2 regions of the Bacillus luti genome follow, and region 2 is predicted to be linked to the other one. Evidence: riboswitches for the same ligand, from Rfam matches in the RefSeq annotation. Region 2 holds a riboswitch; the other holds the start of a gene.
What was found. Region 2 has a riboswitch for lysine ahead of EUC40_RS11580 (amino acid permease). Riboswitches for the same ligand answer to the same signal wherever they lie in the genome.

Region 1: another riboswitch for lysine. It lies ahead of EUC40_RS21635 (amino acid permease); the one in region 2 lies ahead of EUC40_RS11580 (amino acid permease).

What each region holds. Positions count from the first base shown of each region.
Region 1 covers NZ_CP040336.1:4,274,707-4,279,933, forward strand. Annotated here, with positions in the region: gene gapN (NADP-dependent glyceraldehyde-3-phosphate dehydrogenase) at 1-596, shown strand, start outside; gene racE (glutamate racemase) at 648-1,475, opposite strand; lysine riboswitch at 1,676-1,857, shown strand; gene EUC40_RS21635 (amino acid permease) at 2,004-3,428, shown strand; gene EUC40_RS21640 (ABC transporter permease) at 3,489-4,688, shown strand; gene EUC40_RS21645 (hypothetical protein) at 4,848-5,051, shown strand; gene EUC40_RS21650 (MDR family MFS transporter) at 5,097-5,227, opposite strand, start outside.
Region 2 covers NZ_CP040336.1:2,272,140-2,277,366, forward strand. Annotated here, with positions in the region: gene EUC40_RS11565 (hypothetical protein) at 1-312, shown strand, start outside; gene EUC40_RS11570 (DNA alkylation repair protein) at 423-1,193, opposite strand; gene EUC40_RS11575 (iron-sulfur cluster biosynthesis family protein) at 1,227-1,532, opposite strand; gene EUC40_RS11580 (amino acid permease) at 1,647-3,113, opposite strand; lysine riboswitch at 3,226-3,418, opposite strand; gene EUC40_RS11585 (GNAT family N-acetyltransferase) at 3,772-4,233, shown strand; gene EUC40_RS11590 (sulfite exporter TauE/SafE family protein) at 4,254-5,147, opposite strand.

The sequences.
Region 1 (5,227 bases), 2.0 Mb from region 2:
CTTACTCTGGTCAACGTTGTACAGCTATTAAACGTGTACTTGTACACGAAAACGTAGCGGACGAGCTTGTTAGCTTATTAAAAGCGCAAGTAGCTGAGCTATCAGTTGGATCTCCAGAACAAGACAGCACAATCGTTCCATTAATCGACGACAAATCTGCTGACTTCGTTCAAGGTTTAGTTGACGATGCTGTAGAAAAAGGTGCTACAATCGTTATCGGTAACAAACGTGAGCGTAACTTAATTTACCCAACATTAATCGACTACGTAACAGAAGAAATGAAAGTTGCTTGGGAAGAGCCATTCGGCCCAATCCTTCCAATCATCCGTGTTTCTTCAGATGAGCAAGCAATTGAAATTGCTAACAAATCAGAGTTCGGCTTACAAGCAAGTGTCTTCACAAAAGACATTAACAAAGCATTTGCAATTGCTAACAAAATCGAAACTGGTTCTGTTCAAATTAACGGACGCACAGAGCGCGGCCCTGACCACTTCCCATTCATCGGTGTAAAAGGTTCAGGTATGGGCGCACAAGGTATTCGTAAGAGCCTTGAGTCTATGACACGTGAAAAAGTAACTGTATTAAACTTAGTTTAATCTTATATGTAGAAGCTGATCTAGTTTTAGATCAGCTTCTTTTTATACAATTTAGTTCACGAGTTGTTTCTCCATAGGTAAATTCACATATTCTACAGAAATTTGATACCCTAGCCATCTCTCAGCAATATGTTCAAATGAAGAAACAGAGCCTGTTGTAAAAAAACGATGCTTCGGATTCAAATTGTCAGACAGGATTCCTTTGTGCTGTAAAATTGTGCTTAACTCTATCGCTGTTTCTTCTGCAGAACTAATAATCGTTACACCCTCTCCTAGTTCCTCTTTAATATAAGACTCTAAAAGTGGATAATGCGTACATCCGAGAATTAACGTATCTATATCTTCTTTCGTTAATGGCAGTAAAGCTTGTTTCACTTGCTGCGTTACATATGCTATATCTTCTAATTGATTTTCTACAACTGTAGCTAAAGTCGGACACGCGTGACTATGCACTTCCAAATATGTATCAAGCTCGTGTAATGCTTTTTCATACATATTAGACTGGATCGTACCTACAGTTCCAATTACTCCGATTTTCCCTTTCTTTGTCACTTTAATTGCCGCTCTTGCTCCTGGATGTATAACGCCAATAACCGGAATGGACAGTGCTTCTTGCAGCGCAGTCAATGCAGCTGCTGCACCAGTATTACATGCTACAACTAGAGCTTTTAACGGAAACTGTTTGAGGAATTCAACCATTTCAAATATGAAAGATTGTACCTCCTCTACACTTCTTGGTCCATACGGACAACGCTTATTATCACCAATATAATAAATGCTCTCTTTCGGCAATTGTCTTATAATTTCACTCGCAACTGTTAATCCCCCAACTCCCGAATCTAGCACACCTATTACGGAACTTTTATGACCTGTAGACATATACTTCATCCCCTTCTCAATCTTCTAGCCCTCATAATATTTATTATATTATGAAAATTCGATATTACATAATAATCCCTCTCTCTTTTAATCACAAACTCTTCTCTATAATCTGATTATTACTATATCCATTGACGTATAAAAATTCATTTGTTACTCTTAAATACGTTAATTTAATATTTAAATCCTCATTCGTATCTCGGTGAGGTAGAGGTTGCAATCATTAAGAGTATCATTTCAGGAGATGTAGTGGCATTGATGAAGAAATGAGAAAGGAATGGTTGCCGAAGTAAGTCGTGTCCACCATGCACGCTTGCTGGGTCTGCATTTAATAAGTGCAGAACTGTCACAAACGTTTCGTTTGTGGAGAGCTATCGAGAGGTATGTCGTGGGTTTCTTATAAGATAGAAAGCATGTAGCGGCAAATTACGTGCTTTTTTTGTTTTGTTTGGGACTTCTCTTCTCTACTAAGAAGACATACATATCTCCTCGCTTGACTTGGTTATACTAACTTTGGAGGTATTTTCTATGCAACAAAAAAAATGGGGCTTTTGGGTACTAACAGCTTTCGTTGTCGGTAACATGGTTGGCGCTGGGATTTTCATGGTGCCAAGTACGTTAGCACAAACAGCAAGCCCTCTCGGTGTCACTTTAGCTTGGTTAACAACAGGGTTTGGTGTTTTAATGCTAGCTCTTGTTTTCGGTAATTTAGCAATTCGTCGTCCTGACTTAACGACAGGACCACAAAGTCATGCATATGCTTTATTCTCATCACCAAAAAAGAAAAAAATGGCTGGTTTCAGTATGGTATGGGGATATTGGGTTGCAAACTGGGCAAGTAACGTTGCCATTATTACATCTTTTGCGGGATATTTATCACTCTTCTTCCCGATCATGAAAGATACACGACTACTATTTTCAATCGGTTCTTTCAACATAGAAGTCGGAAAACTAATTACATTTACTATTTGTTCCATCTTACTATGGGGAACTCATATTATATTAACAAACGGTGTAAGCGGAGCTGGAAAACTAAACTTCTTAGCAACAACAACGAAAGTAACTGGATTCCTTTTATTCATCGTCGTTACTTTATTCGCATTTGAAGCTTCTAAGTTTGGACAATGGTACACACCGATGGTCGATAAATCAGGTGTATCACACGGCCTTCTTTCACAAGTAAACTTAGCCGCTCTTACAACACTTTGGGCATTTATCGGCATTGAATCAGCCGTTCTTTTATCAAATCGTGCTACTTCTCCAAAAACAGTAAAACGTGCAACAGTTGCAGGATTACTAATTACAGTTGCCATTTACTTAGGAATTACGATTTTAACAATGGGTGTGCTTCACGTTGATAAATTACAAGCTTCTGAACGTCCATTAGCGGATGCATTAAATGCTGCAATGGGTCATGGCGGCGGGAAATTGATGGCATTACTTGCTCTTACTTCCCTATTCGGTTCTATCTTAGGCTGGATTTTATTAAGCTCAGAAGTGCCTTATCAAGCAGCAAAAGAAGGTTTCTTCCCTTCCTTCTTTGCAAAAACAAATAAAAAAGGAAGTCCAATTTACTCATTACGACTAACAAACATTATGTCGCAAGTGTTCTTATTCTCAACATTATCAGGAACCATTGCGGAAGCTTATACATTCGTTATTACCGTCTCGACTTTAGCTTATCTCATTCCATATCTCGTTTCGCCAATCTTCCAGTTAAAACTAGTTGCAACTGGTGAAACGTATAAAAATGAAATGCGGGCAAGAATTACAGATGGTATAGTCGCAGTTATCGCACTTTGTTACGCACTATGGGTTATTAAAACGGGTGCATCCGATATTAAAACGTTCCTTCTCGGAATTGGTTTATTCGTAATCGGTTTTGCCTTCTATCCATTAATGAATCGTGATCAGAAAAAAAATAACGAAAAGAAAAACGAGCAAGTTGCATAACGCAATTTGCTCGTTTTTTCTTTTGTAAAACATATATAATAGAACAAAGAGGTGAAAAACATGTCAATCGAATCACTATGGAGCAGTCGCTTCCAACAACATATTCAAAATATCATTACATACTTTGCACGTATGATTAACGGTTTACTATATAGCTTTATCTTTATTTCATGCGTTGGCGCATACTACTATGCTCAGTTTCTAAAAGCATCTCCTTCTAAAGGAATATCTTTACTACTCATCACGATTGTACTTACATTCATTATAACGAGATGCTCGATCCGTACATTTATTCAAAAACCTGATGCTGTCTATTTGCTTGCATTAGAAGAGAAACTAACATCTTATTTTAAAAAGTCTCTTCTATATAATTACATCATTCAGCTTTTCCCATTATTATTTACGTTCCTTATTCTCGTTCCACTTGCCCTGCAATCATTACAAGTAACGGTACCTTTCTTATGTACAATCTTTATCGTTTTAATGATTACGAAAGCTTGGAATATGTACATACATTGGATGTGGCGTGATAGTCACGAAAAAAGCATATGGCTTATCACTCGTCTTATTTGTAACGCACTCATTATTTACATGCTGTTTTATACAGCAAATGTAATCGTGTTAGGCGGATTACTTTTACTTCTCGCTTTCCTATTTCTATATACGAAAAAACAACCTACAAAACGAATACCGTGGGACTACATAATCGAGCAAGAAGAAAAAATGGACATACGCTTTTATCAATTTGCGAGCATCTTCACCGATGTACCGCAACTAAAAAAACAAGTAAATAGCAGAAAATGGCTTACGAATTGGATTGAACCTTTATTACATAAAAAACGAGCAACTTTCTTCTATTTACATACACTAGCATTTTTACGCGGAAATGATTATTTCGGTATATATACTCGCTTAGGGTTAATCGGTGCTTTCGCCTTATATTTTGTTCCGAATATATATGTAAAAGGTGCTATCGCTTATATCGTCCTATATATGATTTCTATGCAGCTTCGCTCTCTGTGGAAATATTTTTCGGGAAATATTATTGTAGCATTATATCCGATTGGTACTGAGAAACGAATGAAGCAATTTCTTCACTTAATTTTCATATTGCTAGTCATTCAATTAGCTGTATTTTCAGTTGTTATACTTGTTTCTACAGGACAAATTCTACATAGTCTTATCATTATGATTGCCGGGTTACTATGGATCAAATTTATTATTGTACCAAAAACAAAAAAACGGATTTCCTCATTTTAACGTAAAAGAGGCTGTATACAACAGCCTCTTTTCTCGTCCTAAAATTTCTTATCACTATTCATAGGCACTTCTCATATAGTGAAAATGACTATACAATTCCACTCCATACGTTAAACAATGATTTCACACATACAAATAAAAAAAGATGGGAGCCCTACTATGAACAACACTCCACCTTCAACGCCCCAAAGTTCAGCAGCAACGAATAAGCGTGAAGTGACCTTACAAACATTACGCGTCGTCGGACTTATTGTACTTATTAGCGGCTACATATTGGTCGCGCTTTCTGAAGTAGGAACGTTAAAAACCCTTTTACTACAACCGAGCACCACCCCAAATTTAGCTGACGTTGATCCGTTTTAATAATTATATAAAAAGCGATCCTAGTTCGTTCGCTTTTTATATAATTTATCCAATCTGAGAAACATTCCGTTCATCCTGATACTTCTCTTTCCCTATCGCCTTCATAAATAATAAAATACTGCTCATACCAACGATAAAGTACAGAGCACTCATGCCCCAAGATGCAAGAAATGAAC
Region 2 (5,227 bases):
AGAGTAGATGAAAGATTAAATGAAATTCAAAATGATCGTTTCGTAATTAAAGATATTACTTGTCCACACCCAGAAGACGGTAATTGTCCAGAGTATAAATTGATTTTAGTTTTCAATGACAGTGAGATTAAATATAAAGATGATTCCTATGTAATAGAGGATTTGAGAAAGGTAGTCACTATTCTTAAAGAAGAACTATATAATAAGGAATTTGACATATTTTTGACGAACAAGGATGGAACAAGTTATTCACTCTGGTTATCATCGGAAGCAATCAAGAAAAGTAATACCGTGGAAGAACTTGTAAAATAAAGGTGTAAAGAAAAATTCAAACCACTTTTTAAGTTTGTTATTTCTTTATTCAAAAAGAAAGAAACGCTTATGCTCCATTTTTGAAGCATAAGCGTTTTTGTTTAAAATACTCAAAAAGAAAAATCCTTTGGTAAAGTACCATTTTTAATCACCGTTCTTAACCCATGTTTTATAATCCAAGGGTTAACAGGATACGGTTTATCACGCAATTGCTGAAACCATTGAAAAACGAATTCTTTATCTTCTTTCGTAATATCGTTAATATGATTAGCTACAGATTTTTGAACATATTTAGAAGGGTCATTCATTAATGGTTCAAGAAGCTGTAAATTGTTCTTAAAATCACCTTTCAAGGCTCCCGTTTTTTTAGCCCAAGGAAGTCTTGGTCTTGTACCTTCTGAAACCAATCTCCTAATGTGGCTGTTTTCATCATGAATCCACTGTTGCAATATATTTAGTGTGTCTTCATGATATGTTTCAAGAAAAGGCCGAATAGCATATTCAGCAGTATTCCGTTTTGTTATTTCATACATGGCGTTGAATGAGGTTTCAAAATTGTTAAGCCCATATTTTTCAACGTATTTTGCGATAGGCATATACATATATCCGTTTGTAAATGTGCCTACTTCTGTTGTATTTTCTGGTCCCAATGTTTTCAGTAATATATGTATTGCTTCATTAAAATCCTTTTGCAAAGCATTGTGTAATTCATCTGCAATTACTTCAATTCGTTGCTTTAACTCTAAATTTTCAACTTTATATGTTACGGAAGCTACAAAGTTTCTTTTAGAGAAATTAGGATCGTATTTACAAATAGAATCAGCCATGTTTTCTGCTAATTCTTCGTTAAATAAAAATTTTAACGGAACATATTTACCCATATTTTCACCTCAGTGGTCAGTTGAAAACAAGTTTTATTTTTTAATCGACAATCCATAAACTAAAGTTTCACTCGGAGTCGTAATACTAAAACCTGTCGTCTTATAATCAAGTTTCACTGTATCACCAGTGTAGTCTTTCGTAAATGAATCCATTTGTACGATAAGATTTGCATCTTCATATACAACATCATCTGCAACATATGTATCCCAAATTAAATCGACATCAACGAAAATGCTACAAGAGTTTGTCATTGTTCCTCTAATGCGAATGATCTTTTTATCTTCACGTTCTAATCTATGTATAGCTGCTATTGCTTCATCAGTAATGCGAATGTTCATGGTATCCCAACCTTTATATATATTTCCTTTATTATTACAAAAACAAGAGCAATAGGGAAGTAAAGAGGTTTGTAATAAAAAACGAGCAAACAAATTTGTTTGCTCGTTTAACGTTTATTTCAATTCACATTTATCAAGTGGAATCACTTTTGTTTTCTTCGTAAATTTATAGCCTAACCATAGTACTAAGAAGAGTGGTAAACCGATGTAAGAAACAAGTACACCGTTCCAATCGATTGCTTCACCCATAAATGCGCCGTAGTTTTGTCCTAAAATAACGATGACACAAAGTGCAAATGCGAAGATTGGTCCGAACGGGAACCATTTTGCTCTATACGGTAAGTCTTTTAAATCTTTACCTTGTGCGATATATGCTTTACGGAAGCGATAATGACTAATTGCAATTCCAACCCATGCGATAAAGCCAGACATTCCTGATGCATTTAATAACCAAATGTATACAACGCCGTCACCGAATAAAGAAGCAATGAAAGCGATACTACCAACGATTGATGTTACAATTAATGCGTTAACAGGTACGCCGCGGCTATCTAATTTACCAAGAAACTTCGGTGCTTTTCCTTGACGAGCTAAATCCCAAAGCATACGAGTTGATGCGTACATACCAGAGTTACCAGCAGATAGTACGGCAGTTAAAATAACAGCGTTCATAACAGAAGCAGCAAAGGCAACGCCCGCTTTTTCAAAAATAAGTGTAAATGGACTTACTGTTACATCACTTGCAGCAAGGCTTTCAGTTGTGTAAGGAATTAATAAACCGATAACGAGAATCGCAAGGATATAGAATAAAAGAATACGCCAGAAAATTGAACGAATTGCTTTCGGAATATTGCGCTCTGGATCAGACGTTTCACCAGCAGCTACCCCAAGTAATTCAGTACCTTGGAATGAGAAACCAGCTGCCATAAATACACCGATAATTGCCATGATACCGCCATTAAATGGTGCATCTGCAACAGTGAAGTTTTTAAAGCCAACAGATTCTCCGCCCATAATGCCGAAAATCATCATAAAACCGACAATTAAAAAGATAATAATTGTAACTACTTTAATAAGTGCGAACCAATATTCAGATTCACCAAACCCTTTAACAGATAAATAGTTTAAAAGGAAAATAATAGCTAAACATAATCCGCTCCAAATAAGAGAAGGGGTATCAGGGAACCAAAATTTCATAATTAATGTTACGGCTGCAAGTTCAGCAGCGATCGTAATCGCCCAGTTATACCAATAGTTCCATCCAAGTGCAAAACCAAGTGATGGATCAACAAATTTTGTTGCATACGTACTAAAAGATCCAGTAACAGGCATGTAAGCTGCGAGTTCAGCTAAGCTTGTCATTAAAAAATAAACCATAATACCAATTGCGGCGTATGCAACTAGTGCACCACCAGGTCCAGCTGTATGGATTACACCACCGCTGGCAAGAAATAGTCCGGTACCAATTGTACCACCGAGAGAAATCATCGTAAGGTGTCTTGATTTTAAACTACGTTTTAATTCACCTTTTCCTTTTGTAGTTTGCGTTTCAGAGGTAGTTTGATTCGTTGCGCTATTCATGTTCAACACTCCTTTTCTTGTAAGATAGGAAGGAGCGGGGGAGAAAAATACAAAAAACCGCCAAAAGAATTAGGCGGAACGTTTCACAAATAACCACCCCATCATACCCTTCCGTTAAGATAGCACCCCACGTTTACACGGTAATTTTGTAAACGTGACAGTTCTGTTCCTTTCGGAGACAGCCCCAGCCCATATTTCCAGAGAAGAAATATAAACTTCGGCAACTTTTCCTTTCAAACGGAGTCGGTGACATTCTCTGTGTCTCGTCCATTTTACTTTTAAAAGTCGCAACCTCTACCTCATCGGACTGATGAGGATTTATATATTGCTAAGATTTTTAATATATCGCAATTGTAATCACTTTCTGAATATATTGCAAGGAATTTTGTTAGGAAAAGTCAAAAAATATCGGTTATTGTTTAGGAAACGCTTGCAAAACTCCACCCGAACCTACTGTTATGTAACAAAAAAATAAAGAAAGAAATTGTTATACAAATGTTTCGCAAAAAATATTGAAAAATCCTTTAAAAATAAAAGAAAATTCTGAAAATATAATTCGACATAACTATCGAATGCGGTGTACGGAAAATAAATAGTGAATATTCTTTATATTTATAGTAAAATTGAAGCATTGTTTAATTGAAAAGGGGAATTTGTGATGAAATTAGAAACGGGAAGACTATATATAGTGCCGTGTACAGAAGAGAAGCTTCGCGTTGCTGAAGAGCAAGGGTATAACAGCGGTCCGCATATTGTAGGACATGTAGAAAATATAAAGAAAGATGCAGCTTTATTACCTTGGGGCGCATGGTATGTCATTCGAAAGGAAGATGATATCGTATTAGGTGATATAGGGTTTAAAGGGAAACCGGATGAGGATCGTACAGTAGAAATTGGTTACGGTTTTGTTGAGAAATATTGGAATAAAGGATATGCTACAGAATCTGTAGGTGAATTAATAAAATGGGCTTTTCAGACAGGAGAAGTAGAAACGATTATTGCAGAGACACTTCTAGATAACTATGGTTCGATCCGTGTGTTAGAAAAATTACATATGAAGAGAGTAGAAACTACAGAAACAATGATCAATTGGAAAATAGAAAAATACCGCTCGAAATAAATCGGGCGGTATTTTTGTACTTAAGGTAGTATTTGTTTTTGATCTGTCGGGTATCCAATTGTCGAATGTTTCGAATGATTACGGACAGCAATAAAAATAGATATAATAACGACAAGACCAACTGCCACGTAAGAAAGCGAAATAATAGTTGGATCCACTTTAAATGTTGTAAGTAGTGTACGTATATTCGTAAAGATAATAAGGCCACCAACTAATACGCCAAGTAAATGAGATGGAACGATGCGTACTAACCATGCAGCAATTGGAGCTGCGACAATGCCGCCAAGCATTAAGGAGAATACCCAAACCCAGCTTACTTGTTCCCAGCCAAGTGAGATGAAAAAGCCGATTGTTGCAGCGAGTGAAACAGGAAATTCACTCGTATCTACAGAACCAATCACTTTTCTAGCTTCATTTCCTCTTGCAAGTAGTACAGGCGTCGTAATTGGCCCCCAGCCACCACCGCCAGTTGAATCGACGAATCCAGCGAATAAGCCAAGCGGAACAAGTTGTTTGGCAGACATACGTTTTTTGGAAGCGACAATTTTCTTTTGAATAAGAAATCGTAATAAAATATAAACCCCTAAAGTGAATAAGAATACGGAAATATACGGTTTAATTACATCGCCAGGTAAATTACTTAAAAAACATGCCCCAATAAATGCGCCAATTGCTCCAGGAAATGTAAGCCTGGAAACGGTATATTTATCAACGTTTCCAAATTTAATGTGAGATGCACCAGAAGCGGCAGTTGTAACGACTTCAGCTAAGTGAACGGAAGCGGAAGCTACAGCCGGTGCGATACCAAACATTAATAATAGTGAAGTAGAGGTTACCCCATACGCCATTCCAAGTGCTCCATCAATCAATTGAGCGAAAAATCCAATAATAGCAAATACAATTAATTTCTGCATAAAAATTCCCCCTGTAATAAATAAATGAAAAAGGCACTTTTCCCATATGAGAAAAGTGCCTTTGGTTTTTCCAATCAGCA